DNA from 3 places in the Rhizobium sp. ERR 1071 genome. Region 2 is predicted to be linked to each of the others. Evidence: predicted binding sites of a transcription regulator. Region 2 holds the regulator's gene; each other region holds the start of a gene.
The links. The regulator PhoB, encoded in region 2, activates phosphate uptake and scavenging genes when phosphate is short. The targets are predictions, from matches to a motif close to TGTCATNNANCTGTCAT.
Positions count from the first base shown of each region.

Region 1: FBZ99_RS09195 (DapH/DapD/GlmU-related protein) is a predicted target of PhoB. The motif match lies at 2,636-2,652, and genes of this name have one in related genera.
Region 3: FBZ99_RS20670 (DUF47 domain-containing protein) is a predicted target of PhoB. The motif match lies at 4,119-4,135, and genes of this name have one in related genera.

Region 1 covers NZ_VITM01000002.1:796,682-804,527, reverse strand. The annotation lists gene ligA (NAD-dependent DNA ligase LigA) at 1-768, opposite strand, end outside; gene FBZ99_RS09200 (CDP-diacylglycerol diphosphatase) at 1,196-1,855, shown strand; gene FBZ99_RS09195 (DapH/DapD/GlmU-related protein) at 1,964-2,596, opposite strand; gene recN (DNA repair protein RecN) at 2,798-4,471, opposite strand; gene FBZ99_RS09185 (outer membrane protein assembly factor BamD) at 4,484-5,353, opposite strand; gene lpxC (UDP-3-O-acyl-N-acetylglucosamine deacetylase) at 5,642-6,598, opposite strand; gene ftsZ (cell division protein FtsZ) at 6,928-7,846, opposite strand, start outside.
Region 2 covers NZ_VITM01000003.1:532,602-540,447, forward strand. The annotation lists gene argF (ornithine carbamoyltransferase) at 1-313, opposite strand, end outside; gene FBZ99_RS12675 (aspartate aminotransferase family protein) at 387-1,586, opposite strand; gene FBZ99_RS12685 (GcrA family cell cycle regulator) at 2,011-2,538, shown strand; gene phoB (phosphate regulon transcriptional regulator PhoB) at 2,628-3,311, opposite strand; gene phoU (phosphate signaling complex protein PhoU) at 3,343-4,056, opposite strand; gene pstB (phosphate ABC transporter ATP-binding protein PstB) at 4,107-4,922, opposite strand; gene pstA (PstA family ABC transporter permease) at 4,938-6,272, opposite strand; gene pstC (phosphate ABC transporter permease subunit PstC) at 6,269-7,750, opposite strand; gene FBZ99_RS12715 (substrate-binding domain-containing protein) at 7,813-7,846, opposite strand, start outside.
Region 3 covers NZ_VITM01000005.1:502,219-510,064, forward strand. The annotation lists gene ugpB (sn-glycerol-3-phosphate ABC transporter substrate-binding protein UgpB) at 1-1,178, shown strand, start outside; gene ugpA (sn-glycerol-3-phosphate ABC transporter permease UgpA) at 1,246-2,127, shown strand; gene ugpE (sn-glycerol-3-phosphate ABC transporter permease UgpE) at 2,137-2,985, shown strand; gene FBZ99_RS20665 (sn-glycerol-3-phosphate import ATP-binding protein UgpC) at 2,985-4,037, shown strand; gene FBZ99_RS20670 (DUF47 domain-containing protein) at 4,179-4,796, shown strand; gene FBZ99_RS20675 (inorganic phosphate transporter) at 4,796-5,800, shown strand; gene FBZ99_RS20680 (hypothetical protein) at 5,833-6,018, opposite strand; gene FBZ99_RS20685 (response regulator) at 6,377-6,760, opposite strand; gene FBZ99_RS20690 (PAS domain-containing protein) at 6,757-7,743, opposite strand.

The DNA of each region.
Region 1 (7,846 bases), on a different contig from region 2:
CTGCACCATGCCGTATTGTGTGTCGGCCGGCATGTCGGACATCTCGCCCCAGGCATAGGCGAAGAATTTCAGCTTGCGGCTCGCCGTCACCTTCGCGTCGAGCTGACGCAGCGATCCGGCCGCCGTATTGCGGGGATTGACATAGGTCTGCTTGCCCTCGGCCTCCATCTGTGCATTGAGCGCCAGGAAATCGCTCTTGGCCATATAGACCTCACCCCGCACTTCGACGACGGAGGGAGCGCCTGCCGGCAAAGTCTGAGGGATTTCCTTGATGGTCCTGATATTGGCCGTAACATTCTCGCCTGTCGTACCATCGCCACGCGTCGCCGCACTGACCATCCGGCCATTCTCGTAACGGATCGACATTGAAAGGCCGTCGATCTTCGGCTCGGCAGTAAAGGCGATCGAATTATCCGGCAAGCGACCGAGGAAACGATAGACGCTGGCGACGAAATCCTCGACATCCTCCTGTGAGAACGTGTTGTCGAGCGAGAGCATCGGCCTTGCATGGACAACAGGAGCAAACGTCTCAGATGGCGGGGCGCCGACCCGTCGCGACGGGCTGTCGGCGCGAATCAATGCGGGAAACCGCGCCTCGATCGCGTCGTTGCGCCGCTTCAGCGCATCATACTCGGCATCCGAAATCTCCGGCGCATCCTTGCCATGATAAAGCGCGTCGTTGCGCGCGATCTCCGCAGCCAAATAGGCAAGCGCCGCGGCCGCTTCCTCCTCGGTCAAATCCTCGACGGGCTTCTGTTCGGTGCTCATGAATCTACACTCCCCGATTTCGAAGATGTTTTAGAGCACTTCCGCGAAAAGTGCGAAGCGGTTTTCAGCTCGGGGCACGTAAAAACAAAGGGAAAAATCTGCAATTCAATTGCCGGACCGATAAAGGTGGCGGCGCTGCTCACGACAACTTTACGCCGTGATCTGTCGTCCTTGGTGTTACAGATGCGGGAAGTATCAGCGTCCAGTTAGCCCCGATGGAATTCCCTATCCAATTCCTGGGGCAGCGGCTCTTCCGCGTCTATCGCAGAGGATTTAAGGTAGGCTATATTATGAGAACCACATCTCTGGAAGTGATTGGATCATTGGCAGAAATTCGAAATCACGCATGAAGCACCGTCTTACCGTTCTCTCTATTTTCCTCGTCGTTGCAGTCTTGATCATGAGCTCATTCGTCAGCCGCTCCGCTTTGGGGCTGGTCGTCAGAGCCTGTGAAATCAACTCCACCCTGACAGGGTCGCCATATCCGTGCCTCAAGATCGTCCAGTCGCAGGACCCTTTGTCTTCATACGTTGTTCTTCGTGAGCCTGCTGACAAGGAGCGCACCATCCTTGCACCGCTCGCCGATGTACCCGGCATCGAAGACCCACGCCTTCTGACCGCGGGTGCGCCGAACTATTTTGAGGAAGCGTGGAAAGAGCTATCGGCAATCGATCCGCGCTCAACGAAGGCTTCGAGACAGAATTTTGCTCTGGCGATAAACGCCGCCAGCTGGCGCACACAAGATCGGCTTCATATCCACATGGGGTGCGAGACGCCTCGCTTTCGCGCGCTCTTGAAAGCCCATGCGACGGAAATTGAAAGCGGCCGGTTTACGGACTTGAAGACCCGAGCTGGTTGGTGGGCAACTTTCCATACGGCCGATGACCTTTCGAATTTGAACCCGCTGCAGCTCGTCGCAGATGGCGTCGATGGCGCCCGTTCAAATATGGAAAATGTGGTCGTCGGCGTCTTTGGCGCTGCATTGCCCAACGGGCAGCATGGCTTCTATATTCTGGCAAGAATAAACGAGGCCCACAAATCCCGCGGCTCCGCGGAGGACATGATCGATCCCAAATGCCGGCTCTGATGCATGTCGCTCAGAAGTTCGTACGTCGGCGGAACTCATTCACAACCTACCGTCCGATTTCGTAAGATGACACGGCCAAGGCTGGCCGCCCAAGTCGTCAAAAGCGGATCAGGACCAGCGCTCGCAAAAGGCTTCGATGTCGCTTGATTGAAAATCGGCAAGCCGCTCCATGATGGTTTCGAAAGGCCAATCCCACCAGGCGATGGACGTCAGTCTTTCTGCGATGGTTCGAGTGAAGCGCTCTCGAATGAACTTGGCGGGAATACCACCGACGACAGTATATGGTTGAACATCTTTGCTGACGACCGCGCCTGCTGCAAGCACGGCGCCGTCTCCAACCTGTACGCCCGGCAAAACAATCACGCCATGACCAATCCAGACATCGTTGCCGATGACGGCGCGGTCTTCCTTTCGCCGATCGAAAAAGGCGTGGTCCCGCACGGCGCTCGCCGCGTAATATTCCGGACAATAGGTGAAACGATGCATGGATGGTCGGTCCATCGGATGATTGGGAGCGCCAATTCTGACCTCTGCCGCAATGGCGCAGAACTTTCCAATCGTTGCGTCACCGACAATGCAGCGCGGCCCCAAGTAAGAGAAATCTCCGAGTTCGGCAGTGTGCAGAGATGTGTCCGCCAAAATCTCACAGCATCTGCCGATGCTCGAATCCCTTATGTTCGCCGTCGGGTGGATGACGGTTTCTGCGATTTTTGGGCGATTGGGTTGTGTGGTTGAGTGCATTGACGGTCTCCGGATTCCGGGCCTGCCTAGCCGGGGACGATGAAGGATATATGACGCAAGACCGTCGAAAAACCGAAGCAAGATGCCGACGGCAGATGACGGGTTCAGGCGCGTTTCAGCGCTATAGTCGCTGAGCTTGCTGCTATGCCCGCTTCGGGCAAGTCGCCACCGGCATCTGCTCCGACAACATCACAGGAGAGATCACCCGTTACCGGCCAGCAAGCGCTTGGCAGCCGCCCTCGCCTCTTCGGTTACCGAAGCACCCGCGAGCATGCGGGCGATTTCCTCGGTGCGATCCTTCGGCTCCATGGTGGCGACGCGTGTGGAAATTTTTTCCGAGCCGTCCGCGACGGGTCCCTTGGAGATCAGGAGATGGGTTGCAGCGCGGGCAGCGACCTGCGGTGCATGGGTGACCGACAGCACCTGCACGCGATCGGACAGGCGCTTCAGCCGCTGGCCGATCGCATCCGCGACCGCGCCGCCGACACCAGTGTCGATTTCGTCGAACACGAGGGTCGGCGCAGAGCCGCGATCGGCAAGCGCAACCTTCAATGCCAGAAGGAAGCGCGACAGCTCGCCGCCAGAGGCGACCTTGGTGATCGGTCCCGGCCGCGTGCCAGGGTTGGTCTGCACATGAAATTCGACAACGTCGATACCCTCGGCTGTCCCAGCTTCTGGATCGCTTGATATCTCCACCATGAAACGCGCACGCTCGAGCTTCAAGGCCGGCAGTTCGGCCATGACGGCTGCGGCCAGAGCCTCGCCGGCATGGTGACGTTTCTCCGACAGATTGCGTGCGGCGACATCATAATCCGCCTTGGCGGCGGAAAGCTCGGCAGCAAGGCGCGCCAGTCGCTCTTCGCCGGCGTCGAGATCGGCTAGATCCGAAATCATGCGTGCGGCCAGGGCTGGCAGTTCCGTTACCGGCACGGAATATTTGCGCGAGGCACCCCGCAACGCGAAGAGGCGCTCTTCGACACGCTCAAGTTCGCGCGGATCATATTCCGTTTTGCGGAGTGCTGCCTCCACTTCCATTTGCGCGTTGGACAGCTGATCGAGAGCGGCATCCAGCAGCGCCACGGTATCTTCAAGCAAGCCCGGCGCTTCGTGGCTCTTGCGCTCCAATCGGCGCACCAGCGATGCGATATGCGGCACGGGCGATGCGTTGCCATTGAGGAATTCGGAAGCCTCGGCGATATCGCCGGCGATGCGCTCGGCTTTCATCATCCGCGAGCGCTTCTCAGCCAGCTCATCCTCCTCGCCATCCTGCGGCGAGAGCTTCTCCAGCTCCTCGACGGAGGCGCGAAGATAGTCCGCTTCACGCGCTGCCTTCTCGACCTGCTCGCGATGCTTCTTCAAGGTGCGCTCGGTATCGCGCCAGATTTTGTGCAGCCTGCCGACCTCCTGCGTCTCTTCGGCGAGGCCGGCAAAGGCATCCAGCAAGGTGCGGTGCGCGTCGGTATCGATGAGCGCTCGGTCATCATGCTGACCGTGAATTTCGACGAGAAGGTGGCCGATCTGGCGCATGAGCTGCACGCTGAGCGCCTGGTCGTTGACAAAGGCCTTGGTGCGGCCATCGGCGGACTGCACACGGCGGAAAATCAGATCGCCGTCATCGTCGATGCCATTTTCGCGCAGGAGCTTGCGGGCCGGATGCTGTGTACCGACATCGAAAACCGCAGTCACCTGGCCGCGATCCTCGCCATGGCGCACGAGCCCGCCATCGCCGCGCCCGCCAAGGGCCAGCGACAGACTGTCAAGCAGGATGGATTTGCCCGCACCCGTCTCGCCGGTCAGCACCGAAAGTCCGGACTCGAAGGCAAGATCCAGCCGCTCGATCAAAACGATATCGCGGATCGAAAGCTGGATCAGCATCTGCGCTCAATCTCACGTCCCAAGAAGAAGTTTCTTGCCCGCTCTGGAAATCCAGGAGCCCGAATTTTCGCTCGGCTCCACGCCACCCTTCTGCAGCAGCTGATAGGAATCCTTGTACCAGCGGCTGTCCGGATAGTTGTGGCCGAGAACGGCAGCTGCCGTTTGCGCTTCGGGTACGATACCCATCGCATAATAAGCTTCGACGAGTCGCGCCAGGGCTTCTTCGATCTGGTTCGTCGTCGGATACTGCTCCACCACCACGCGGAAGCGGGAGATGGCAGCCAGATAATCCTTGCGCTCCAGATAATAACGGCCGATCTGCATTTCCTTGCCGGCGAGCTGGTCGCGGGCAAAGCGGATCTTTTCCTGAGCGTCGCTGACATATTGCGACTTCGGATAGGTATTGACGAGCTTGGTCATCGCCTCGATCGTCTGCTGTGCTGCACGCTGGTCCTGCGTCACGTCGACGATCTGTTTGGCATAGGACGAACCGACCAGATATTGCACATAGTCGGCATCTTCCGAGCCCGGATATTGCTTGAGATAGGTATTGCCGGTCTGTACCGCCTCATCATAACGGCCCGTGCGATACTTCACGAAGGTGCTCATCACCAATGCCTTGCGTGCCCATTCGGAGAAGGGCTGCTGCTGGTTGATGGCATCGAACTTCTTGCCGGCTTCCGTCATGTTGCCGGCCTTGATGTTGGCAAGGCCCTGATTGTAGAGCATCTCCGGTGGATCGGTCTCGACACCGAGCTTGGTGATGTCGATATCCTTTTTCGTATTACACCCCGTCACCACCGCACCGGTACCGGCCAGAAGGAGCGATACGAGCAAAGCCCGTGCTGTGATATTCATGCGTTCAGACCTTGCAAAACCCATCGGATGACTGTCCCATAGCCGTCGTTGCGGAGACGGCGTTCTCTCGCTGGCGTTTCTAGCCGCAAAAACACCATCAGGGCAACGCATTGATGGTGCATTAACGCATTTTTGTGGCAAAGACCGCATATCCGCAGCCTTTAATCACTGTTTTGACAGGGATTTCTCATATCGGCCCGCACCATCCTGCCGCCGCTTCGCGACCGAAGACAAACCCGATGAGTCGTCCGTCAAAAAAAGAGCCGCCCTTCATCAGAGCGGCAGCTTTGTCTCATTTCGATCCCGAAAAAATCACGCCGACCAAGGAGCGAATTCAGGCGCGTTGACCGCAATGAACTCGCGGCCGTGACCGCGCTGGCGAGGTGCCGAGGTTTCGACGACCTCGTAAGCCGAAGCGTCGCTGAGCAATGCCTTCAGGGCATTCGCATTCATGCGATGGCCGCCGCGATAGGAGCGATAGCAACCAATGAATTGTGCACCGGCGAGAGCCAGATCGCCAACGGCATCGAGCGTCTTGTGGCGGACGAACTCGTCCTTGGGATAACGCAGGCCTTCGACGTTGATGACGGTATTGTCGTCCGAAATGACGACCGAATTCTCCAGCGACGAACCCAGCGCATGGCCCGAAGCCCAGAGGGGCTCGACATCACGCATGAAGCCGAAGGTACGCGCGCGCGACAGTTCCGTCTTGAAGGTCTCAGCGGTCAGATCGCCTTCCCACTTCTGACGGCCGATCAGCGGGCATTCAAAGTCGATCTCGACTTCGAAGCGCGTGCCATCATAGGGGCGGAACTCGCACCAGGAACCGCCAGCTTCGATCCGCACCGGCTTGATAACGCGGATATAGCGGCGCTTGACACCGAGCGAAACAACACCCGCCTGCTCGATCGCCTCGATGAAGGGATAGGAGCTGCCGTCCATGATCGGCATTTCCGCACCGGACACCTCGACGACGACGTTATCGAGGCCGATCGCGTAGATCGCAGCCATGACGTGCTCGACCGTCGCGACAGAGCGCGCCGGAGAAAAGCCGAGAACCGTGCAGAGATCCGTGTTGCCGACCTGCGAGGAAACGGCGCGCAGTTCGGTCACATCGCCATTATCGTGCAGACGCTGAAAAACGACACCGGTGCCGGCTTCGGCGGGGTAGAAGGTGATCGACACATTGGCACCGGAATGAACGCCAATACCGGAAAGTGTCACAGGGTTTGCAATGGTGGTCTGAAAACCAAGCAATCCAATTGCCATGTAATTCTGCCTTCGTCTATCTGATCCAGGCCGGGCGGTCATCTTCGGACGCTTACCCTTATCGCCGGTTCAGTCTGTTAACTATGCCACGCACCTCACATACATTCGTCTCCGAATGTGATTCAGCGGGCTTGCTTGATATCTACATACGCGCCAGGGCATCGCATTCCAAATCACTGTTTCTTTCGTTTTGTTACGAAAGCAGCCAATTGAATTCGTTGGATAATTTTAAATAAGACAATGGTTATAAAATAAGAAAATCCGGAGCCTTTCGGCCCCGGATTTCTCCAATATGGTTAGCAACCTATTAAAGGGCTGCCTGTTGCGGGTCAGTTCGACTGGCGGCGCAGGAAGGCCGGAATCTCGAGCTGATCGTCCTCATGGTTTGCCATGCGTGCCTGCGGAGCCTGGCGGCCGTGATCGTCGAGATTGCCACGGCGCGGAGCATAGAGGCTCGCTTCCGGCGACGGCGCACGACGCTGCTGCGGAGCGGCGTTGTTCGTCGGAGCCATCATGTCGTCGAAAGCCGGATCTTCTTCGCGGCGGCCGAGCGAATTGGTGATTCGCTTCAGAAGACCCATTGGGCCACGCTCTTCGGTCGCCTGGGCGGCTGCCGGCTGGGCGCGGTGTTCCATCTCGGCCTTAACGACCGGTGGGAAATCCTCGACCTTCGGCATGCGGACCTGCTCAGGAGCCTGACGGATGACCGGCTGCTGATGCATGACCGGCGCCTGCTGCTGAGGCTGAACCGGAGCTTGACGGACCGGCTGGGCTTCCGGGGCTGCTGCGAAGATGCGGCTCTGCGGACGGAAGTTATCTTCCGGCGCAGCGGCCTGCTGCATAACCGGCTGCTGCGGCACCTGAGTCTGCCGGCTCATCTGGAATTCCAGTTCGCGCTCCAGATCGGCCTCTGCTGCACGAATGGTCTGGGCGACCGGATCCACGGTACGAGGAGCCGGAGCGGCAGCCTGTGCGGTTTGGGCCTGCGAGACGTGGGCAGGCTGAACTGCGGCCGCTGCCGGAGCGGCGGCCGCGGAAGGACGCATAGCAGGCTTTGCGGCGGGGCGGAATTCCATGCCCCTGTCGGAAGCCTCGTTCATCGCGCGGTCGATGCCCGTTGCGACGACGGAAACGCGAATGATGCCCTCAAGCGATTCGTCGAAGGTGGCGCCGAGGATGATATTGGCGTCGGGATCGACTTCTTCGCGGATGCGGGTTGCAGCTTCGTCGACTTCGAACAGGGTCAGG
Region 2 (7,846 bases):
GGATCATGATGGCATCGACATAGCGCGACAGCACCTTGGCCGTATCGCCGATCGTTTCGGCGCGGCCAAGCTGCATTTCGGTGCCGGAGAGGAACAGCGTCTCGCCGCCCAGCTGTCGCATGCCGACATCGAAGGAAACGCGGGTTCGGGTGGACGGCTTCTCGAAGATCATCGCCAGCATCTTGCCGGCCAGCGGCTTGTCGGCAGTGCCGGCCTTCTGCGCGCTCTTTCGCACGATCGCGTCATCGATGATGTTGCGCAGATCGGCCGCCGGAACGGCAGAGAGGTCGAGAAAGTGTTTCGGAGAAGCCATGTCCTTACCTGTGCTCCAGAAAAAACAATAACGCCCGCGTGGGGCAGGAACGCCCCATCTACGGGCGTTGAACTCAAGCCGATTTCTTGGTGCGAGCTGCGCGCGCACGCTCGGCGGCACGCTCCAGGCGGGCAAGACCTTCGCGTGCTTCTTCGGCGGTGACGACCAGCGGCGGCAGAAGGCGGATGACGTTATCGCCGGCCGGCACGCCGAGCAGATGCTCGGCACGGATAGCCTGCAGCAGCTCTGCCTGCGGAATGGCCGCCTTGATGCCGAGCATCAGACCTTCGCCGCGAACGTCCTCGATGATGTCAGGAAAACGATCCTTGAGCGAGGCGAGCCCCTGGCGGAAGACCAGCGAGACATCGCGCACATGCTGCAGGAAGCCTTCGGCAAGCACGATATCGAGAACGGCATTTCCGACCGCCATGGCGAGCGGATTGCCGCCATAGGTGGAACCGTGGGTGCCTGCCTTCATGCCTGAGGCGGCTTCCGCCGTCGCAAGGCAGGCACCGAGCGGGAAACCGCCGCCGATGCCCTTGGCGACAGCCATGATATCAGGCTTGATGCCGGCCCATTCATAGGCGAAAAGCTTGCCAGTGCGGCCGACGCCACACTGTACTTCGTCGAGGATCAGCAGCAGGCCGTGTTCGTCGCAGATCTCACGCAGCCCGCGCAGGAATTCATTGGTGGCCGGACGGATGCCGCCCTCACCCTGGACCGGCTCGATCAGGATCCCGGCTGTCGCATCCGTGATGGCGGCACGCACGGCATCGAGATCACCGAACTGCACTTGGTCAAAACCCGGTGCCTTAGGCCCGAAGCCCTCGATATACTTCTCCTGGCCGCCGGCGGCGATGGTCGCGATGGTGCGGCCGTGGAAGGCGCCCTCGAAGGTGATGATGTGGAACTTTTCGGGATGCCCCTTGGCGAATTGATAGCGCCGCGCCGTCTTGATGGCGCATTCCAGCGCCTCGGCGCCCGAATTGGTGAAGAATACCTTGTCGGCGAAGGTCGCTTCCGTCAGCCGCTTCGACAGCTTCTCCTGACCGGGCACCTCGTAGAGGTTCGACAGGTGCCAGACCTTGTCGGCCTGGGCCTTCAATTCGGCGACGAGATGAGGATGGGCGTGACCGAGCGAGTTGACCGCGACGCCGGCTGCGAAATCGAGGTAGCGCTCGCCATTTTCGGTGACCAGCCAGACGCCCTCGCCTCGCTCGAACCGTAACGGAGCGCGCATATAGGTGTCATAAAGCGGCGTGGTCTCGGCCATGGCCATATCTCCTGATCACAACTTTAAGGACCGATCGCTTCGATTTGATGAAACGGGTCCGAAAAAATCAAAAATGCCGCCTTGCGGCGGCCCGGGCACTATTGATGTTTTGCATCGCGATGTCAACAAAACTGGCGTTTTAGCAGGTGCGAGATAGCGCTTGCGGGCAAAAGAGATAGGTTCGGCGGCGCCTATTGCAGAAATGCCACGCCTAGGCAGCAAGTTGGGGAAAACCTCGAAATCGATTCCTCAAGATTCTCGCGACTCTTGTCACGGAGTCAGCCTCACACTAGGTTAAAAAGCAATTGCTAGACTGCATGCGGCGGAACTAGTCACCACAATTTTAGAGCGTTTCGCGCCTCGTTCCCATGCGAGGCAATGGTGAGGGATTCTGCCATCGGAAACGCGACAGCGGAGACAGGGCATGAATTGGACAGACGAACGCGTCGAGAAGCTGAAAAAGCTATGGTCCGAAGGGTTGAGCGCCAGCCAGATCGCTGCGCAGCTCGGTGGCGTGAGCCGTAATGCCGTTATCGGCAAGGTGCACCGCCTGAACCTTCCTGGCCGAGCGAAGGCGGGCGGCACGGCAACCGCGACGCGCACGCCAAAGCGCAGTGCCGCGGCTCCTCGCGCAACGACCTACGGCTCGCGCGTCGCTACCCGCACCGTGGTCGCCCGCCAGCAGGGTGCAACCATGCTGAAGGAAGAGATCGAGATCGATTCCGTCAATGAAATTCAGTATCGCCCGGCATCGAACGTCGTCGTTCCGATCTCCCGCCGCCTCGGCCTGACGGAGCTGACGGAACGCACCTGCAAATGGCCGGTCGGGGATCCGCTGAAGGACGACTTCCACTTCTGCGGCAATGACAGCCCGGATTCGTCGCCCTACTGCACCTATCATCAGCGCATGGCCTACCAGCCGGTGCATGACCGCCGTCGCAACAACGGCTGAAAGTTACCGCAAGACAAAGAGAAACGGGCCCCTCGAGGCCCGTTTTTCTATTTCCGCCGCTATTTAGTAACACCCGAGCGGCAAGCCGCTCAGGCTTCCATGGAATAGCCCGCGCCGCGAACGGTACGGATGACATCCTGCATATTGGAGAAATTGAGCGCCTTGCGCAGACGGCCGACATGGACGTCGACCGTGCGTTCATCGACGTAGATATCGTGCCCCCATACGCCATCGAGTAGCTGCGAACGCGAGAAGACGCGGCCTGGCGAGGACATCAGGAACTCCAGCAGGCGGAATTCTGTCGGCCCCAGCCGGACTTCGCGGCTCTTGCGGTGGACGCGATGGGTTTCGCGGTCCAGCTCGATATCGCCGCAACGCAGCACCGTGGAGAGAACCTCCGGGCGGGCGCGCCGCAGCATCGCCTTGACGCGGGCCATCAGCTCCGGCGTCGAGAACGGCTTGACGACGTAATCGTCCGCGCCGGTCGAAAGTCCGCGCACGCGCTCGCTTTCCTCGCCGCGAGCCGTCAGCATGATGATCGGCAAGCGCTCCGTCTCCGGCCGCATACGCAGCCGGCGGCAGAGCTCGATGCCGGACACGCCGGGGAGCATCCAGTCGAGGATCAGGAGATCGGGGATGCGCTCCTGGAGACGCAGCTCGGCCTCATCACCTCTGAGGATCGTGTCGACCTCGAAGCCTTCGGCCTCAAGATTGTAGCGCAGCAGAACGCTAAGCGCTTCCTCGTCTTCTACAACAGCAACTCTCGGAACCATGCGCCTATGGTCTCCTTTCTTCGCTTCCAGATTATTCCGTCACTGCGCCGACGGTGTTGGCGGTATCGTCCTTCGGGCGCTCGCCTTCCGGCTGAGCACCGGTCGCCATGTAATAGATCGTCTCGGCGATGTTGGTGGCATGGTCGCCGATGCGCTCGATGTTCTTGGCGCAGAAGAGAAGATGCGTGCAGGTGGTGATGTTGCGCGGATCTTCCATCATGTAGGTCAGCATCTCGCGGAAGAGCGAGGTGTACATGGCGTCGATTTCCTCGTCGCGTTCGCGGATCGACACGGCCTTATCGGGCGAGCGGGTCGCGTAAACATCAAGAACTTCCTTGAGCTGGCTCAGTGCCAGTTCGGAGAGGTGTTCGATGCCACGAGCGAGACGACGCGGCACGCCCGTGCCCTGAACGGCGATGACGCGCTTTGCGGTATTCTTGCCGAGATCACCGACGCGCTCCAGATCGGAGGCGATGCGGATCGAGCCCATGATTTCGCGCAGGTCCGCTGCCATCGGCTGACGACGAGCGATGGTGACGATCGCCTTGTCACCAACTTCGCGCTCGGCATGGTCGAGAACGACGTCGTCGGAGATGACCTTCTGGGCCAGGGCCGCGTCGCTGTTGACGAGAGCGCGTACGCTGTCGCTAACCATCTGCTCGGCCAGGCCGCCCATTTCGGCAATGCGACGCGTCAGAAACTTCAGGTCTTCGTCATAGGCTGAGAGAATGTGAGTGGAGACCATTTTTCTATCCTCAAGTGAACTGTGTGAAAGGAGCCGCGCGCCTGCCATCATCAACCAAAACGGCCCATGATGTAATCCTGCGTGCGGAAATCGTCGGGATTGGTGAACATCTTATCGGTGTCGTTCTCCTCGACCAGGTGGCCGAGATGGAACATTGCGGTACGCTGCGAGACACGAGCGGCCTGCTGCATGGAATGCGTCACGATGACGATGGTAAAATTCTCCCGAAGCTCGTGGATGAGATCCTCGACCTTGGCGGTTGCGATCGGATCGAGCGCCGAGCACGGCTCATCCATCAGGATCACCTCCGGGCTGACAGCAACGGCGCGCGCGATGCAGAGGCGCTGCTGCTGGCCGCCCGACAGGCTCGTGCCGGCATCATGGAGCCGATCCTTCACCTCACCCCATAGACCGGCCTTCTGCAGACTGGTTTCGACGATATGCTCGAGATCGGCCTTTGAGCGATGCAGGCCATGGATGCGCGGGCCGTAGGCGACGTTCTCGTAGATCGACTTCGGAAACGGGTTGGGCTTCTGGAAGACCATGCCGACGCGGGCGCGCAATTCCACGACATCGATGCTGTCGTCGTAGACATCCTGATCGTCGAGCGTGATCTTGCCGGTGACGCGGCAGGTCTCGATCGTATCGTTCATGCGGTTGAGGCAGCGCAGGAAGGTGGACTTGCCACAGCCGGAAGGGCCGATCAGGGCCGTGACCGTATTGGCGCGGATCTTCAGATTGACGTCGAAGAGCGCCCGCTTGTCGCCGTAGAACACAGAAACGTCCTGGCCGATCATCTTGTAAGGGATCGTCGTCATCTTCTTGGCCAAGGCTCTTTCGCTGGCAGCTTCCGTCATCATGTTCATTTCGTGCGCCCTCCCTTACCAGCGCCGCTCGAAGCGGCGGCGCAGCAGGATGGCGCCGATGTTCATCGCGACGAGGAAGAAGAGGAGCACGATGATGGCGCCGGACGTTCTTTCGACGAAGGCTCGCTCGGCTTCGCTCGCCCACATATAGATCTGCACCGGCAACGCCGTCGAAGGATCGAGCGGCGATGCCGGATAATTGGCGACAAAGGCGACCATGCCGATCAGAAGCAGTGGCGCGGTCTCTCCGAGCGCATGGGCAAGCCCTAGGATCGTGCCCGTCAGAATGCCAGGCATCGCGAGCGGCAGAACATGATGTAAGACCATCTGCATGCGCGATGCGCCAAGACCGAGCGCCGCGCTGCGGATCGACGGCGGCACGGCACGCAAGGCCGAGCGCGTGGCGATGATGATCATCGGCAGCGTCATCAGGCTCAGTACAAGGCCGCCGACCAGCGATGCCGAGCGCGGCAGCCCCATCATGTTGATGAAGACCGAGAGACCCAGCAGGCCATAGACGATCGAGGGGACGGCAGCGAGATTGTTGATGTTGACCTCGATCAGATCCGTCAGCCGGTTCTTCGGTGCGAACTCTTCCAGATAGATCGAGGCAGCAACGCCGACCGGCAAGGCAAGCACGAGAACGGTCAGCATCAGGTAGAGCGAGCCGATCAGCGCGACACCAAGCCCGGCGGCTTCCGGCCGGCTCGAATTGCCCGACAGAAAGAGACCGCTGTTGAAGGCCTTGTGAAGCGCGCCGCTTTCGCTGAGTTGCTTCATCCATGCGACCTGGCGGTCGGAAATCTTGCGATCCTTCTCGCTGACGGTCAGATCGATCTGCCCCTTGTTGGCGGAATCGATGTTGGCGCTGGCCAGAAATGTGACGTTCTGTGTCGTCCCGATGATCGAGGGGTTGGCAACGACTCTGTCGCGCAACACGATCCTGGCACTGTCCGACACCATCGCCATCGCCTCGCGCACAAGCGTGCGATTGGCCGGATCGATGCCAAGCGCTTTCACCAACGCATCGCGCACCAGTACGGGGTAATTGGCAGCGATCAGCACCTTCGGATCGTTCATGCGCTTACCCGTCGGGTCGATTACCTTCTCGGTAAATTCGATCGGCAGGGTGATCGAAGTCTGGACAAAGGCGGTATAGCCTGTGCGGACCACGGTCGAGACCAGGATGATAAGGAAGACGAGACCGAAGATGACGGCGGTCATCCCATAGGCGCGAAAGCGACGCTCGGCGGCATAGCGCCGCTTAATGCCGATATCGCGGTGTACAGACGCACCCGGCGTCAGACCGCGCGGCATGTTGAGCTGAGAGGAAGATACGACGTCGCTCATTCGTATTGCTCCCTGTATCGACGGACAATGTAGAGCGCATAGACGTTGAGGCACAGCGTCAGGCAGAACAGCGTGATGCCGAGGGCGAAGGCGACGAGCGTCTGCGGCGAAGTGAACTCCAGATCGCCGGTCAGCTGATTGACGATCTTCACCGTGACCGTCGTCATCGGTTCGAAGGGATCGAGCTGCATGCGCGCGGCAACGCCTGCGGCCAGCACCACGATCATGGTTTCGCCGATCGCCCGCGACGCGGTCATCAGCAGCGCGCCGACGATGCCGGGAAGAGCGGCCGGCAGCAGGACGCGCTTGACCGTTTCCGAGCGGGTGGCGCCGAGGCCGAGCGAGCCGTCGCGCAGCGACCGCGGCACGGCCATGATGATATCGTCCGACAGCGAGGAGACGTAAGGGATGAGCATCACGCCCATGACGAAGCCAGCCGTCAAAACGCTCTGCGCCTCGATGAAGCTTCTGTAGTTTCCGGTCATAAGCCCGTCGATCTCGGCGGAGATATCGCGCAGGAAGGGGCCGACTGTGACAAGGGCGAAGAAGCCGTAGACGATCGTTGGAATGCCGGCCAGAACCTCCAGCATCGGCTTGGCGATGGAGCGAACGCGAGCCGAGGCATATTCGGCCATGTAGATCGCGGCGAACAGGCCGATAGGCACGGCAAAGAGCATGGCGACGAAGCCGATATAGACCGTACCTGCCAGGAGCGGGATCAGACCGAAGGTGCCCGAGGTCTGCGCGCCGGCGCCGGTGAAGCGCGGGTCCCAGACGGTACCGAAGAAGAACTCGCTGGCCGGCACCATACTGAAGAAACGCGCCGCTTCCGAAAGCATGGAAACGACGATGCCGACCGTTGTCAGCACCGCGATGGAGGAGGCAACGATCAGGGCTCCGAGGATGACCTGCTCGACCCGGTTGCGGGCGCGAAAACGCGGCGCAATCGCGTGAAGGCCATGGGCCGCGCAAAGCAACGACAGGACGATCGCCGCCGCCGCCATGACCATGCGGCTCAATTCGCGCATGCCATTATATCTATTCGCGGCCTCGATCATGTAGCCCGTGGGGCGTACGGCGAGTGGAACGCCCTTCTGCGCCAGCAGCAACTGAAGATCGGCCTTGCCGCCATCGACATCGGCAAGCTCCTGGCTATCGAGCATGCGCATGCCGCGGGCGATGCTGCGCACCATGCCGTAGCTGAGATTGAGCTCAGCCGGCGGCAGAGACTGAACCTCCTCGGGAAAGGATTTGGTCACCAGGCGGTCGATGACGATGGGACTGACGATCAGCCAGGCGCAGATGAGCGCCAGGGGCGGAAGTACCGCCCATATGGCGGCATAGGCACCGTGATAGCCGAGCCGGGAATGCATGGACGAAGACCTGCCGCCCGACAGCGCGGCCGCCCTCACCCGCCCCAGCACGAAAGCGGAGGCGCCGAAGACCGACAAGCAGAGCAGCAGCAGCGATACACTCATTCCCATTCCCCGGCGAACCCCGGGGCAGCCGAAAGCCGCCCTGGTGCCCGACCCTTCAGCAGTCACATGATCTTCCCGCCCGCGAAATCCTTGCGG
Region 3 (7,846 bases), on a different contig from region 2:
AACTGGCCAAGGAATTCAACGACGGCCAGAAGGACTATAAGATTGTTCCGGTGTTCAAGGGCACCTATCCGGAAGCGCTGAATGCCGGTATTGCGGCGTTTCGCGCCAAGCAGGCGCCGGCGATCCTGCAGGTCTTCGACGCCGGCAGTGGCGTGATGATGGGTGCGGAAGGCGCGATCATGCCGGCGGCTGAAGTTCTGAAAAAGGGCGGCTATACATTCGACAAGTCGCTCTACCTGCCCGGTATCGTTTCCTACTATTCCAAGCCGGATGGCACGATGCTGTCCTTCCCCTATAATTCGTCTTCACCGATCCTCTATTACAACAAGGATACCTTTAGGAAGGCCGGGCTCGACCCCGAGCACCCGCCGAAAACCTGGCCGGAGGTTTTCGACGCCGCCAAGAAGATCAAGTCGAGCGGGGCATCGGCCTGCGGCCTCACCTCGACCTGGCTGACCTGGATTCAGACCGAGAATTTCGCCGCCTGGAACAATATCAGCTATGGCTCCAACGAAAATGGTCTCGGAGGCACCGACGTCAAGCTGGCGTTGAATACGCCTCTCTTCGTCCAGCATTTCCAGTCGATCGCCGATCTCGCCAAGGATGGCACCTTCCGCTATGGCGGCCGCACATCGGAGGCAAAGCAGCTCTTTACCTCGGGAGAATGCGGCATTCTGACGGAATCGTCGGGAGGCCTCGGCGACATCATCAAGAGCGGCATGAATTACGGTATTGGCCAATTACCTTACTACGAAGGCGAAGGCCGCCCACAGAATACCATTCCCGGCGGCGCCAGCCTCTGGGTGTTTGCCGGCAAGAGCGACACAGAATACAAGGGCATTGCCGAATTCTTCCATTTCCTGTCTCAGACCAAGATCCAGGCACGCCTGCATCAGGTTTCCGGATACCTGCCGGTGACGATGGCCGCCTATGAGGAAACAAAAAAATCCGGCTTCTATGACAAGAATCCCGGCCGCGAAACGCCGATCCTGCAAATGCTCGGCAAGGCGCCGACGGCCAACTCCAAGGGCGTTCGCCTCGTCAACCTGCCGCAGGTACGCGATATCATGAACGAGGAGTTCGAGGCGATGCTGGCCGGCAAGGAAGATGCCAAGACGGCGCTCGACAAGGCTGTCCAGCGTGGCGATGCCGCTATCCAGCAAGCCATTGGCAATTGATGGGCTGATGCGATTTGACCCGCGGCCGACAAAGCTGCGGGCCGTTTTCTCGTCCTAGGAGATCGCCGTGCAGCGCGTTGTCTTTCCCAACAAGATCCTACCCTATTTCCTCGTCGCGCCACAAATCGTCCTGACGATCGTGTTCTTCTTCTGGCCGGCAAGCCAGGCGCTTTATCAATCGACGCAGCGCGAAGACCCTTTCGGACTGAAGAGCGGCTTCGTAGGGCTTGCGAATTTTCGCACCATCTTATCCGACGAGACCTACCTGCATTCCCTCCAGGTGACGGTGATCTTCAGTATCGCGACGGCGCTGCTGTCGATGAGCGTCGCGCTCGCGCTTGCAACCGCCGCCGACAAGGTGGTGCGCGGCCAGACACTCTATCGAACGCTGCTGATTTGGCCTTATGCCGTCGCACCCGCCGTCGCCGGCATGCTCTGGCTCTTCATGTTCAATCCTGCAATGGGTACCTTGGCCTATATCCTGCGTCGCAACGGACTTGCCTGGGACCCCCTGCTGAACGGCAATCAGGCCATGGTGCTGGTCATCATCGCCGCCGCCTGGAAGCAGATTAGCTATAATTTCCTGTTCTTCGTTGCCGGACTGCAGGCAATCCCAAAATCGTTGCTGGAAGCCGCATCCATCGACGGCGCCCGCGGCAACCGGCGCTTCTGGACGATCGTCTTTCCCCTGCTTGCGCCGACGACCTTCTTTCTCCTGGTGGTCAACACGGTCTACGCCTTCTTCGACACCTTCGGCATCATCCATGCCGTCACCGGCGGTGGGCCGGCGAAGGCGACGGAGACCCTCGTCTACAAGGTCTACAATGACGGCTTCGTCAATCTCAACCTCGGCTCTTCCGCGGCTCAGTCCGTCATCCTCATGGTGATTGTCATAGCGCTGACGGCATTCCAATTCCGCTTCGTCGAGAAGCGTGTGCATTATGCGTGAGGATTACCGATGATCGAAAAGCGTCCCGTCGCCAATCTCATCGGCCATCTGATGCTGGTCATCGGCATTATCATCGTCGCCTTCCCGATCTATTACACCTTCGTTGCCTCGACGATGACGTCGGCCGAGATTTTGCGGCCGCCGATCTTCCTGCTGCCCGGCGGCCATTTCGTCGAGAACTATGGCGAGGCGCTGAACGGCGGTGTCGAGCGCGTGGTCGGCGTCAGCCTTGAACGGATGCTCTGGAACACGTTTGTTGTCGCTGTCATCATCGCCGCCGGCAAGATCGCGATCTCCTTTCTCTCGGCCTTCGCCATTGTCTTCTTCCGCTTTCCGCTGCGGATGGTGTTCTTCTGGATGATCTTCGTCACGTTGATGCTGCCGGTGGAAGTACGCATCCTGCCGACCTACAAGGTCATCGTGGATCTCGGCATGATCGACACTTATGCCGGCCTGACCCTGCCGCTGATGGCATCAGCGACCGCGACGTTCCTGTTTCGGCAGTTCTTCTTGACGGTGCCGGGTGAACTCCTTGAAGCCGCCCGCATCGACAATGCCGGCCCATTCCGCTTCATGCGCGATATCCTGTTGCCGCTATCGAAAACCAATATCGCCGCCTTGTTCGTGATCCTCTTCATCTATGGCTGGACGCAATATTTGTGGCCACTATTGGTCACGAATGACGCGAAGATGTCGACGATCATCATCGGGCTCCGGAAGATGGTGGATTTCGCCGACGCGGCGACACCGTGGAATTTTGTGATGGTAACGGCGATCTTGGCGATCATTCCGCCCATCCTCGTCGTGGTGCTGATGCAGCGCTGGTTCGTCAAAGGTCTGGTGGAGACGGAGAAATAATGGCCGGGATCACTCTCAAGGACGTCCGCAAAAGTTACGGCGGCAACGTCGACGCGATCAAGGGTGTGTCGCTCGATATCGCCGATGGCGAACTTATCGTCCTGGTCGGGCCTTCCGGCTGCGGCAAGTCCACGCTCCTGCGCATGATCGCAGGCCTTGAAGCCATCACCTCAGGCGAAATCAACATAGGCAGTCGTATCGTCAATCGTCTGGAACCCTCGGAGCGCGACATCGCGATGGTCTTTCAGAACTATGCGCTTTATCCGCACATGACGGTGCGACAGAATTTGGCATATGGCCTGAAGAACAGGAATGTCCCAGCAGCCGAAATAGACCAGCGCATCCAATCAGCGGCACGATCGCTTGAAATCGAACCCCTCCTTGAGCGCAGACCACGTCAACTCTCCGGCGGTCAGCGGCAACGCGTAGCGATGGGTCGTGCCATCGTGCGCGAGCCGGCGGCGTTTCTGTTCGACGAGCCGCTTTCCAATCTCGATGCCAAGCTGCGGGTGCAAATGCGTGTCGAGATCAAACGGCTGCAACGATCTCTCGCGACCACGAGCGTCTATGTCACCCATGACCAGATGGAGGCCATGACGCTGGCCGATCGCCTGGTCGTCTTGAATGGCGGACGGATCGAGCAGGTCGGCACACCCATCGAGCTCTATGAACGACCGGCCACGACCTTCGTTGCGACCTTCATAGGCTCGCCTTCGATGAATCTTCTGAAACCTACCGAAAACAGCACAATTGTGCTTTCGCCTGACAGCCGCCTTGGCGCCGCTGACATGACGGTCGGCGTCCGGCCCGAGGATCTTCACCTGGCCGGCGGTGCGAGCGATGCGGCTTTCAGCGCGAAAGTGCGTATCCAGGCGGTGGAGCTCGTCGGGGCGGAGAGCTATGTCTACGGCACCCTGGCGGACGGCCAAACCGTCGTCTTTCGAGTTTCGGGGCGGTCCCGGCTCGCAATGGACACAGAATGCGTGGTTACCGCTTCCGCCGAGAGCCTGCATTTCTTCGACGGTCACGGGAACCGATTAGACCGCGCATAAGCAGTTCAAATCTTGTGATGAGGCTGTCAGAGAGCGCCGTTTTGGGGATGTCTCGGCTTTCCATGTCGGGCCTCCTCATTTATGACGGATTTATGACAACGCCTGTTTGGAGTGCGGAAAGTGAACTGGTTTCGTAGACTGATGCCGAGAGAAGACCGGTTTTTTGATCTTTTCTCTCGACATTCGCGCACGATCGTCAGCGCGGCGGAAGCTCTGAACGAATTGCTGGCCGGCAAAGACACGGAGCAGCACTGCCAGCGCATTGTTGAGCTCGAGAACGAGGCCGATGACATCACGCGCGAAGTTCTGCTTGCCACTCGGCGCAGTTTCATCACGCCCTTTGACCGTGGCGACATCAAGGATCTCATCATGTCAATGGACGATGCGATCGACATGATGCACAAGACGGTCAAGACGATCCGGCTATTCGAACAGGACAGCTTTGATCCCGGTATGCAGGAAATGGGCAAGGCGATCGTCGAGGCCGCAAAACTGGTAGCCGAGGCAATCCCTCTCCTTGATCGCATGAGTGCCAACTCTTCTCGCCTCAGCGCGCTCACCGAAGAGGTCGTAAAGGTCGAAGGTCGCTCCGATGAGCTACATGATCAAGGTCTAAAAGATCTCTTTCGCCGATATGGCGGCACCAATCCAATGGCATACATCATCGGCAGCGAGATCTTTGGTGAATTGGAGAAGGTCGTCGACCGTTTCGAGGATGTTGCCAATGAAATCAACGGCATCGTAATCGAGAACGTCTGATGGAGGCCACTCTCGCTTTCCCATTGCTGGTGGGCCTCATCGCGGTGGCATTGTTCTTCGATTTTTTGAATGGGCTGCACGACGCAGCCAACTCAATTGCCACCATCGTCTCGACCCGGGTCCTGCGACCGCAATACGCCGTGTTATGGGCCGCATTCTTCAATTTCATCGCTTTCCTGTTCTTCGGGCTCCACGTCGCCGAAACCCTCGGCACCGGCATTATCGATCCCAACATAGTCACGCCACAGGTCATCTTCGCCGCCCTGATGGGGGCGATCATATGGAATATCGTGACTTGGGTACTGGGCATCCCATCAAGCTCGTCGCATGCTCTGGTCGGTGGCCTCGTAGGTGCCGGCGTGGCGAAGATTGGCATGGATGCCATTGTTTGGTCCGGCCTGCTTAAGACGGCCGGTGCCATCGTCATGTCGCCACTGCTTGGCTTCGTGCTCGCGCTCTTCCTCGTGCTATGCGTGACATGGATATTCGTTCGCCAGACGCCTTTCGCCGTCGACAGCACCTTCCGCGTCCTGCAATTCGTCTCCGCTTCTCTCTACTCCCTCGGCCATGGCGGAAACGACGCCCAGAAGACCATGGGCATCATCGCCGTACTGCTCTACTCCCAAGGTCATACCGGAGCGGAGTTCCACGTGCCCCTGTGGGTGGTGTTATCCTGTCAGTCCGCGATGGCGCTCGGAACACTGTTTGGCGGTTGGCGGATCGTGCACACGATGGGCTCGAAGATCACGAGGCTCAATCCAATGCAGGGCTTTTGCGCTGAGACCGGTGGCGCCTTGACCTTGTTCGCCGCGACATGGCTTGGCATCCCGGTCTCGACGACCCATACGATCACGGGCGCAATCGTCGGTGTCGGCGCCGCGCGGCGGATCTCGGCGGTTCGATGGGGATTGGCGAGCAATATCGTCGTCGCATGGATAATAACCCTGCCCGCGGCGGCGGCTATCTCGGCAATAGCCTACTGGATCACGAACTGGGTGGGATAAAGCCGCCAAGCCCTATTGCGCAACCGCGAGGTTCAGTCCCCTTGCCCGCCGGCATCGTCCTTGTGCTTGTTTTTCTTGGAAGACGGCTTCTCTCCCTTTTTCATGACCGGCGGGATGGCCGGCCTTTCGACCGCACCGGTCGCGCCCTCGGTCTCCTCATATTTCGCTGGTCGCGAGCGAGGGGGATCCGTCATCTCTTCATGTTTCCGCTTCTTCATGACAGCCCTTTCCAGGTGGTCATCCGCCGGACGGAACTATTCCGCGTTGAGATGGTTCCCAAGCATCGTCTGGATGATCGAAAGGCTTGCATTTTGGATCTCGAATAATGTCGTTTTTCCGACGATATTGCTGCCCCACCTCGACGAATAATTGTGCTTAAGAAGATCTGAACCATCTACCTTCGGTCGTTCGACTGTTAACCAGCCCGCGGCGGAAGCGCTGACACTGAGCCAGGGATGGCGTGTCGCTGGTGTCATCCCATTCGCTGGTATTCCAGATCGCCTCAAAGGAGTAGCATGCCAATCGACGCGGTCACGTTCGCGGCGTTCACTTGACGGATCGCCGCTTTATCCATCGTCAGCGGCTAAAGAAGGATTGAACGACGTCCACAAGACGTTTCATGTCGGTGGGCTTCCCGAGATTGAGTGCCTTGGCCAAAACATCATGCCGGGCAAGTTCCGCCGCATCGCTTGCACTGGCGAGGACGAACGGGACATCCCATGATTTTAAAAGGAAAGCGACCGGAGTAACCTTCTCGCTGCCGAGAGTGACGTCCAGAACAGCGGCATCCGGACGTTGGCTCCTCAGCAGGTCGAGGGCTTGCCCGACCGAGCTCGCCGGGCCCAGGACCTCGAATCCGCTACTGGTCAACACGCTTTCCAGCTCCAGGGCGATAAGGAACTCGTCTTCAACCACAAGAACGATCCTGCCAAGAGCCTTGTCATTTTCAGGTTCGCTCATGAACGTTTCCAAGGGAGCTTGATGATGGCAGTCAAACCTTTTGGATTGAAGTTAAGTTCCACCGTTCCACCAAGATGTCGGCAAGTGCCTTCGATCAGCTCGGTACCGTAGCCTCTTCTCGTCGGCGGCATGATCGCGGGGCCGCCCGTTTCGCGCCACCGGCATACGAAATAAGAGCGGCTCTCCGGCACTTCCTCCAGTGACCATTCGACATGCAAGGCACCGCTTGGGGCGGATAGCGCGCCGTACTTCAACGCATTCGTTGCCAGCTCATGGAACATCATGCTGACTGGCACGATCTCCGAGCCCCGAATCTGCACTCTTGGCCCCCGGCAATGGAGACGATCCATTCCAGGCTCGCTGACCGATTGCCTCAGCAGGGTTTCAAAATCGGTCGTTTCATTGATGGCCGCGATCTCCTGGGCATGAAGAGTGACCTCGAGGCGTCCCAGGAAACGATCACGGTAGTCAACGGCCGTCAGATCTTCCGCATTCATCTGCATCGCTAGCGATCGCACGACCGCGAAAAGGTTCTTCATCCGATGGCGTGTTTCCGAAATGATGAAATCCTTCTCGGCCTCGTGCCGCTGCATTTCCGTCACGTCGTCGAAGAGGACAAGGATGTTGGTGCTATTGTCATCCGGGTGCACAAGACGGCGCGCATCGACGTGGAACGTGCGTCTGCCGATAGTTGGAAAATCATGCGCGACTTCGTACCCGATGACAGCGGCTGCTTTTGGGATGACCGCGGCGATCAGCTGCCGGAGTTCGGCAATATCCCACTGACCATTGCCGAGATCAAAGAAACTCTCTCCCAGAATATCATCCCGCTCGACCTCGAACGTTTTCAAGAAAGCGTTGTTTGCGGTCGCGACGCACAAGTTCTGATCAAGAACGACAATCGGCTGCGTCATCGTATCGACCACTCCCTGCGCCTGGACATGTCCGGTTCGCAAAAGGCGGTATAGATCTTCCAGCATCATTCCCCTTGCTCCAGCAGATGCACCCGACATATGTCACAGGTTTCCCGGTAAAAGTAATGGCCGCCCGAGCCCTGGCAAGACCGGCAACGAAGGCGATGCCGTC